DNA from 4 places in the Kitasatospora sp. NPDC048239 genome. Region 3 is predicted to be linked to each of the others. Evidence: riboswitches for the same ligand, from Rfam matches in the RefSeq annotation. Region 3 holds a riboswitch; each other region holds the start of a gene.
The links. A riboswitch is a leader RNA that binds a small molecule or an ion and turns the genes downstream of it on or off. The one in region 3 is predicted to bind cyclic di-AMP.
Positions count from the first base shown of each region.

Region 1: another riboswitch for cyclic di-AMP. It lies ahead of ACGFZP_RS04870 (transglycosylase family protein); the one in region 3 lies ahead of ACGFZP_RS11425 (transglycosylase family protein).
Region 2: another riboswitch for cyclic di-AMP. It lies ahead of ACGFZP_RS02100 (NlpC/P60 family protein); the one in region 3 lies ahead of ACGFZP_RS11425 (transglycosylase family protein).
Region 4: another riboswitch for cyclic di-AMP. It lies ahead of ACGFZP_RS07880 (M23 family metallopeptidase); the one in region 3 lies ahead of ACGFZP_RS11425 (transglycosylase family protein).

Region 1 covers NZ_JBICZP010000002.1:193,339-195,529, reverse strand. Annotated here, with positions in the region: gene ACGFZP_RS04870 (transglycosylase family protein) at 52-960, opposite strand; cyclic di-AMP (ydaO/yuaA leader) riboswitch at 966-1,137, opposite strand; gene ACGFZP_RS04865 (cytochrome P450) at 1,348-2,191, opposite strand, start outside.
Region 2 covers NZ_JBICZP010000001.1:475,824-478,014, forward strand. Annotated here, with positions in the region: gene ACGFZP_RS02095 (NlpC/P60 family protein) at 1-526, shown strand, start outside; cyclic di-AMP (ydaO/yuaA leader) riboswitch at 897-1,053, shown strand; gene ACGFZP_RS02100 (NlpC/P60 family protein) at 1,064-2,191, shown strand, end outside.
Region 3 covers NZ_JBICZP010000004.1:17,288-19,478, forward strand. Annotated here, with positions in the region: gene ACGFZP_RS11420 (hypothetical protein) at 1-448, opposite strand, end outside; cyclic di-AMP (ydaO/yuaA leader) riboswitch at 801-1,000, shown strand; gene ACGFZP_RS11425 (transglycosylase family protein) at 987-2,191, shown strand, end outside.
Region 4 covers NZ_JBICZP010000003.1:24,840-27,030, reverse strand. Annotated here, with positions in the region: gene ACGFZP_RS07890 (alpha/beta fold hydrolase) at 1-104, opposite strand, end outside; gene ACGFZP_RS07885 (YiaA/YiaB family inner membrane protein) at 255-545, opposite strand; cyclic di-AMP (ydaO/yuaA leader) riboswitch at 791-949, shown strand; gene ACGFZP_RS07880 (M23 family metallopeptidase) at 962-1,822, shown strand; gene ACGFZP_RS07875 (hypothetical protein) at 1,914-2,191, opposite strand, start outside.

The sequences.
Region 1 (2,191 bases), on a different contig from region 3:
CTGCCGTGGGCGCCGTGGTTGCGGCGGGTGCGGGCGGCCGGGGTGCGGCGGTCAGCCGAGGGTGAGCACCTGGCCGGGGACGATCAGGTCCGGGTCGCCGCCGACGGTGCCCCGGTTGCCGTCGTACAGCGCCTGCCAGCCGCCGGAGAGGTTCTGGCCGGCGGCGATGGTGGACAGCGTGTCGCCGGACTGGACGGTGTAGCCGTGACCGCTCCTCGGCGCGGCGGCCTGGGCGGCGGGAGCAGCCGGAGCGGCCGGGGCGGCGGCCGGGCGGGTGTCCTGGCTCGCGCCCTGGTACCCGGCCTGGCCGGCGTACTGCTGGTAGACGCTCTGGTGGCTGGTCCAGTACCAGGCGCCGTTGTTCTGGTACCAGAACACCTTGGCGTCGGCGTCCCAGCCGGACTGGCCGGAGAAGCCGGGGGTCTGGGTGTACTGCTGCACGGGCTGCTGCGCGGCGGGCTTCTGGGCCGCCGGCTTCTGGACCGGCTTGGGGGCCACCGGCTGCTGGGCGGCGGGCTTCTGAGCCGGCTTCGGGGCGGCGGGCTTGGCGTCCGTCGAGGTGTCGACGGAGGCCGGCGCGCCGCCCTTGCTCAGCCCGGCCTTCTGCGAGCAGACGGGCCAGGCGCCCGGGCCCTGCGAGGCGAGGACCTTCTCGGCCACGGAGATCTGCTGGGCCTTGCTGGCCTGGTTGGCCTGCGGGGCGTAGGAGCCGCCGCCGTACGCCTTCCAGGTGCTCGGGGTGAACTGCAGACCGCCGTAGAAGCCGTTGCCGGTGTTGATGCTCCAGTTGCCACCGCTCTCGCACTGTGCGACCGCGTCCCAGGTGGAGACGGGGGCCGCCGAGGCGCCGGTGGCGGAGAGGAGCGGCAGTGCGAGTCCGACGCCTGCCACGCCTGCGACGGCGATGGCCTTCTCGGTCTGGGTGCGACGACGGTGACGGCCGGTTCCAACGAACAGCATGAAGGTGTCCCTCTCCGCACGCCTGCGAGGTGAGCTGTCGGGTTCGGACCGGGAGGTGGCCCGGCCGCGTCGCGCGGAAGGCTGTCAGCCCGCGCGGGCGGCTTCACCCCAAGCCGTGGGGAACGGCACTAAACCTGGGTCCCCCGCCCCTGCCCAAGGGTCTGGTCGGTTTCCCGTGAAGCGGCGGGCAGGATTCGGCGTTCCGCACACGAGGTCCGCAGCTGCGAACTTCAGGGAGAGTAGACAGATCCTCACATCAATCACAAGCTCATATCGCCGGTATCACATAGAAATTACGGCGCGTGGCCGATCGCCTACCAACGGAGCAGATATGTCCGGATTGATGGCGGTTCAGATCGGCCATACCGGGGTAGCGGCGACGTCCCGTCAGCGCGTCGAGGTCTCGGAGGGGTCGCCGGACGGGTCCTCCGGCGGGCCCTCGGACTGCACGTCAGCCGATGTGCCGACCGGGATCTCCGGCGTGAATTCCACCGGCAGTTCGCGAAGCCCGCGCATGATCAGACCGCCCCGCCAGCGCAGGTTCTCCGGAGTCTCGGCGAGCCTCAGATCGGGCAGCCGGGTGAACAGGGTGGACAGCGCGGCGCGGCCCTCCAGCCGGGCCAGCGGAGCGCCGATGCAGTAGTGGATGCCATGGCCGAAACCGAGGTGCGGGTTGTCGGCGCGGGCCAGGTCGAGGGTGTTCTCGGCGGCGAACCGCGCCGGGTCCCGGTCCGCCGCCGCGAGCACCACCAGCACCGGGTCGCCGACCGGGATCTCCACCCCGCCGATGGTCAGCGGACTGGTCGCGAACCGCCAGGTCGCCAGCTCCACCGGCCCGTCGTAGCGCAGGAGTTCCTCGATGCCGGTGTCCAGCAGGCCGGTCTCGCCGCGGGCGATCGACCCCTGGAGCAGTGCCCGCTGGTCCGGGTTGCGGAACAGCGCGTACATGCCATTACCGATGAGGTTGATGGTCGTCTCGAAGCCGGCGAACAAGAGTACGAAGCACATCGCCGCGGCCTCGTTCTCGGTCAGGTGCTCACCGTGGTCGCTGGCGCGGATCAGGCCGGAGATCAGGTCGTCGCCGAGGTCCGCCCGCTTGCGGTGGATCAGGTCCGCCAGGTACGCCCGCATCCGCTTGACCGCGCGCGCCACGCCGCCGCGCGGGCCTCCGCCGTGGCGGATCATCATCCCGGCCCAGTCCCGGAAGTCGTCCTGGTCCTCGGGCGGCACA
Region 2 (2,191 bases), on a different contig from region 3:
CACCAAGGAGCTGAACCAGGCCAAGGCGGACGTCAACCAGAAGCTCAGGGACGCCCAGGCGCTGCTGAACTCGCTCAGCGCCGCCGACCGGGCCGCCCTCAAGGCCGCCCAGCAGCAGACCGACCGCGCCTCGCGCGACGCGGCCCGGGCCGACCTCGGCACCCTGCCGCAGGCCTCCGGGTTCGCCGGCGCGGCCGTCACCAACGCGATGAGCAAGCAGGGTTCGCCGTACGGCTGGGGCGACGTCGGCCCGAACACCTTCGACTGCTCCGGGCTGATGGTCTGGGCGTACGGGAAGGCCGGCGTCTCGCTGCCGCGCACCTCGCAGGCGCAGGCCAACTACGGCTCGCGGGTGCCCTCGCTGGCCGAGGCCCAGCCGGGCGACCTCATCATCTACCGCGACGACCGCAGCCACGTCGGGATGTACATCGGCAACGGCATGGTGGTGCACGCGCCGCACACCGGTGACGTGGTCAAGGTGATGAAGGCCGACGCGATGAAGATCAACGCGATCCGCCGGGTCTGACGATCCTTCGGGCATTGCAGGGCCAATGCCCTGCAATGCCTTCAATTCGGACATTTACTGACGGACCGACACGCCCACTCCCATGTCGGGCTCCTGTGATGTGGAACACGCCATCGACGGGGCCGGTCGACCACATGGTGAGAATCGATCAGCTCCGCGTATGCCGGCGATCACGCCCGGTCATATTCACAAATGAACTTGGGACTTGTTCCGTCTTTTTTCTGACAAGGATTTGAACGGATCACGGTTCTGTCACTAGGGTCGGGATTCGAACCACCGCACAGTCGATCACCCACTCAGGGTGGCGGCGGGGGTTACCGCCGAGTTCGTGAAGCAGCGGGGCAGGTCTTCTGCCCGACGGGGAGCCCAGTAGTCGGGGGCGCTGTGGACCGGAGCCGGGGAACCACACGTTCCTCCGGGGTGAATCGGCGCCAGGTCGACCGGTGGAACGGTCGGTGAGGCGTCGTAGGGCACGCTTCCAGCCCGAACCCGTCAGCTCACCCGGTAGGCGGATGTAGGAAGAAGGAGTCCGCCTTCGTGGCGTCCCATCGTCGTCCCAAGCCCGCCGGCCGCGCCCGCGTCTCGATCCTGACCGCCGCCGCCGCCGCGGCCGTCGCCCTCTCCGCGCAGTCCGGTGCCCACGCCGACCCGACGCCGACCAAGGACCAGGTCAAGGAGCAGGTCGACCAGCTCAACGACCAGGCCGAGGTCGCCACCGAGAAGTACAACGGTGCGCAGGCCAAGCAGCAGGAGCTGCAGAAGCAGGTCGGCGAGCTCCAGGACAAGGTGGCGCGTCAGCAGGCCTCGGTGACCGAGGCCCAGGGCGGCCTCGCCGAGCTCGCGGGCGAGCAGTACCGCAACGGCGGCATATCGCCGACCGTCCAGCTGATGCTCTCGACCAGCCCGGACAACTTCCTCAACCAGGCCGGCGCGCTGACCCAGGCCAGCAGCACCCAGTCCGGTGCGCTGAAGGACCTGCAGGAGCAGCAGCGCAGGCTCGACCAGGACCGCAACGAGGCTCAGGGCAAGCTCGGCGAGCTCGAGGCCACCACCCAGCAGCTGAAGGCGTCCAAGGAGGACGTCCAGGCGAAGCTGGCCAAGGCCCAGGACCTGCTCAACACGCTGACCGAGCAGGAGCGCGAGGCGCTGCGCCAGGCCGAGATCAAGGCCGCCGCCGACGCGAAGGCCAAGGCGGACGCCGCCAAGGCCGAGGCGAAGGCGAAGGCGGACGCCGAGCGGGCCTCCCGCGACAGCGCCCCCCGCAGCGACATCGGCGCGCCGTCCGCGCCGGCCTCCCCGGTGGCCAAGCCCGCCGCGCCGGCCAAGCCGGCCGCGCCCGCCGCCAACAGCTCGCGCGCCGCCGCCGCGATCGCCGCCGCCGAGAGCAAGCTCGGTGCCCCGTACGTGTACGGCGCCGCCGGTCCGAGCTCCTTCGACTGCTCGGGCCTAACCAGCTGGGCGTACGCCCAGGCGGACGTGTCGCTGCCGCGCACCTCGCAGGCGCAGGCCAGCGCCGGCACCCGGATCGGCTCGAACATCGCCGACGCCCAGCCGGGCGACCTGGTGATCTTCTACAACGACAACCACCACGTGGGCATCTACGTGGGTGGCGGCCAGGTCATCCACGCCCCCAAGCCGGGTGCCTCGGTCCGCTACGAGGCGGCC
Region 3 (2,191 bases):
CGGCCGAGGCGAGGGTGAGCGTGCGGTCGGCGGCGAAGGTCAGCGCTCCGGTCGGTTCGACCAGCAGGGAGGCGACGGTGGCGTCGGTGTCCAGCAGCACCCGGTCGGTGATCCGGACGGCGCTCCCCGGGCCGGGGACGGCGCCGCCCCAGCCGGCCGGATCCGACCAGCGGCGGCCGCCCTGGTCGACGGTGGGTGCGGCGGCGGGCTGCTCGGGCGGCGCCTGGGCGGCGGCGGTGCCGTCGCCGCCGTCCTCGGGCGGTCCGGCGGACGGGTCGGACGGGTCGGCGGTGGCGGGCCCGCCGTGCCGGTGTCCGCCGGGCGCCTCCCCGGCGGCCGGGGCCCCGGTGGCGGCGACCGGCTGCGTCGGCCCGGTCAGCGAGCGGCGCACCACCTCCTCGCCGGCGATCGCGGAGAACACCGTGCCGACGGCGAGCCAGCGCAGCATCGTCCGGCGCGGTACGGGAGTTCGGGCCGCCGCCGACGGAATGTCCGGACTGTGGCGTTTTGCCCGGCGGTGCGCTCCGCGCGCCCTGACGGTCGGCCGTTCGGCGCGCGGGTCCTCGTCCATGGCCATCGTTGCGTAGCCCTCCCCCCAGACGGCTGCGTCGGTTGCGACGCTCTGAAGCATAGGCAGTTGCGCTCATCCGCAAGGGCGTTGCTCGAAAACGGTCATTTCTGATCATGATGGACAGGCGCAAAAGGTCAGGCCGGCACACTGTGACGACCATCACACATGTTTGCGGTTTGAACTTAAGTCTGCTTAACGTGCTCCCCGTTCGTGGCCACACGGACCCAGCTCATCCGCAACGCCGAGTCCTGCCGTCGGTTGCGCTGGCAGCGCAGAACGCACCACGGCAGGAGCGGGGGACCCACAGGTAAGTCGCCCTAGACCGGTCCCGTACCGGTCCAGGGCTAGGGGTGAAGCCGCGTCCACAGCGCGGCCGGGCAACTCCAGCCCGAATCCGACAGCTCACCTCGCAGGCGTGGGAGAGGACCGCGTCACCATGCTGCCCAGCAACGGCACCAGCCTGTCCAGCCGTACCCGCCGCGCGATCGCCACCCTCGGCGTCGTCGGGATCGGCCTCACGATTCCCTGCCTCACCTCCGGCACCGCCTCCGCCGCCTCCGTCGCGACCTGGGACAAGGTCGCCCAGTGCGAGAGCGGCGGCAACTGGAGCATCAACACCGGCAACGGCTTCTACGGCGGCCTCCAGTTCACCTCCAGCACCTGGGCCGCCTTCGGCGGCACCGCCTTCGCGGCGCAGGCCAACCAGGCCACCAAGGACCAGCAGATCTCGATCGCCGAGAAGGTGCTCGCCTCGCAGGGTCCCGGCGCCTGGCCGGTCTGCTCCGTCCAGGCCGGCCTGACCAAGGGCGGCACCCCGGCCGCCGTCGACACCTCGGCCGGTGCGACCGCCGCCAAGCCGGCCGCGCAGACCCCCGCCCCGGCCGCCAAGCCCGCCGCCAAGCCGACCACCCCGGCGCCCGCCGCCAAGCCCGCGGCCCAGGCCCCCGCGGACGCCGCCAAGCCGGCCGCCTCCGACTCCGCCAAGGGCGGCCAGAACTGGCAGCAGTACCGCCAGCAGGACGGCCAGGCGAAGTCCGCCGAGTACACCGTCATCGCCGGTGACTGGCTCTCCGCGATCGCCGACAAGAACAACGTCCAGGGCGGCTGGGAGCGGCTCTACGAGCTGAACCGCGACGTCCTGGCCGACGGCCCGCACGTCATCTACCCGGGCCAGCACCTGGCCCTGCGCGACCGCGGCCAGGCCCAGCAGTCCGAGGAGTCCGGCAAGAACTTCGACTGGTTCAACCGCTCCTCCTCGACCTCGGACCAGGCCGCCGGCTCCACCGCCGCCAAGCCGGCCGCACAGACCCAGGCCCCGGCCGCCAAGCCCGCCGCCCAGGCCGAGACCCCGGCCCCGGCCCAGGCCGCCACCGGCAGCATGGCCGCCGCCGTCTCCTTCGCCCAGTCGAAGGTCGGCCAGGCGTACGTCTACGGCGGCACCGGCAACGGCGGCTGGGACTGCTCCGGCCTGACCCAGGCCGCGCTGCGCGCCGCGGGCATCTCCGTCCCGCGGGTCGCCGCCGACCAGGCCGCCGCCAGCACCCACGTCTCGCTGGACAGCCTCAAGCCGGGCGACCTGCTGTTCTGGTCCAACAACGGCCAGGACTCGGGCGTCTACCA
Region 4 (2,191 bases), on a different contig from region 3:
AGGAGGACGACCGGGGCTCCGTCGCCCTGCACGGTGTCGTCGTACGCCAGCCGGCCGCCGGGAACGTCGAGGAACTGCGTGGTGGGGGTGCTGGAGCCGGTCATCGTGGGCCTCCTCGGTCCGCCGTGCACGTCATCGGCGGGTTCCGCCGATAGCCACAAAGCTAAGGCTAATAGCCTTAGCCGTCAAGCTATCGACCGCGGAGTCTTTCGGGCGCGCCGGGTGCGGCTCCGCCCCGGTCGGCCCCGGGCGGCTCAGACTCCCTCCACCTTGAACGGGTCGTGCTCGCTGAGCAGCTTCTCCAGCCGGGCCTGGTCCACCCGGGTGACGATCTCGTTGGTCTCCTGCCGGTCCCGGATCACCTTGGCCAGGGTGAACGAGGAGGTGACGGTGTAGAGCAGGCCCAGCCCGAGGAAGGCCCGCGTCCAGGCGTCGACCGGGAGGTAGGCGATCCCGATCGCGAGGGCGACGCCGGACAGGGCGAAGGACAGGACGGCCTGGATGTAGTACGCGGACGTGGTGCGCGACTGCACGGGTGCGTTCATGGCGCCAGGATGGCGGCGCCGGGGCGGGCCGCACATGAGTAGAAGTACTCAACCCGGCGTCCGTTCGTTGACGTCTCATCACGTTCGGTAGTGTCAGTTGTGCTCAAGCCTCACAAATCGCCCATCAGGTCACGTACTGCCCGGGCGGTCTCAGGTCGTCCCACCCGGATGGCTTGGAATCAGGGGCTCCTAGGATTAACGTTTGATAACGCAGCGCGGTCGGCAACGCCGTACCCAAACGGCACCGTGCGCCGTCGCCTAATCCCGACGACCCGCCTCCGGGCAGGTCAGGGAGCCGGGGAACCACGTTCCTTGGGGTGAATCGGCCAGGCCCAGGCCCGGCCGTAGGAGACCTTCCTGCTCCGAACCCGTCAGCTAACCCGGTAGGCGCGAAGGAAGGAAAGGAGCGCGCCTCCGTGGCGTCGACGCACTCTCCGGCACACCTGCCCGGCTCCGGCTCGGGCACCCAACTGCTCGACCACCCCTGGCCGCCCGCCCACGGCGGCGGATACGGCGGCCCGGCCGACGAGCAGGCCCCGCAGCCCGCCGACACCAACCGGCACCGGATGCCCCGCCAGACCCGCGGGACCGCGCCGCTGCTCGGCGTCACCGCCGTCGCCGCCACCCTCGGTGCCACCGGCTTCGCCTCCGCCACCCCGGCCGCCGCGCCCGCCATCGAGACCCCGGACGAGGCGCCGGTCGCGCTCTCCGCGGACCCGGGCCTCGCGCTCGCCGCCCGCATCCAGCAGCAGGCCGACAGCCAGCGCACCGCCGCCGACGAGACCGCCCGCCTGCAGGCCGCCAAGGAGGCGGAGGCCAAGCGCGCCGCCCAGCAGGTGGAGGCCAGGCTCGCCGCCGAGGCCGCCGAGAAGGCCAAGCTCGCCGCCGTCAACCTGCCGGTGCGCGACTACAACCTCTCCGCCCACTACGGCCAGAGCGCCTCCTACTGGGCCCACCTGCACACCGGCCTGGACTTCGCCGCCGACACCGGCACCCCGGTGTACGCGGTCGGCCAGGGCACCATCACCTCGGCCGGCTGGTCCGGCTCGTACGGCTACCGGATCGTCGAGACGCTGCCCGACGGCACCGAGATCTGGTACTGCCACCTCTCCTCGATCATCAAGGGCTCCGGCAAGGTCGTCCCCAACCAGCAGATCGGCAAGGTCGGTGCCACCGGCAACGTGACCGGCCCGCACCTGCACCTGGAGGTCCGCCCCGGCGGCGGCGCCCCGGTCGACCCGGAGACCTGGTTCGAGCAGCGCGGCATCACGCCCTGACGCAGGGCCCCAAGCCCTAGGGCCCAAGGTCGAAGGCGCCCCGGTCCACTGCGGACCGGGGCGCCTCGCGCTACCCCTGGGGGCGGCCGCGCTACTCCTGGGGCAGCCGCGCCAGGTAGGCGTCGATCTCCTCCTGCCCCGGCTCCGGCGCCAGCTCCGGGTACTCCGTCACCAGCAGCTGCGCCAGCCCCGGCACCGTCCACTCGCCCGACAGCTCCAGCGCCACCTCGACCGCGGCCTCCTCGAACGCGCCGAAGTCCCCGGCGAGCTCGTCCGGCATCGGGCGGCCCAGTGCGTTCAGCGCCGCCAGGTTGCGGTAGCTGCGCCGCATCAGGCCCTGCTCCAGCAGCCGCCGGGCGCCGTCGGTGG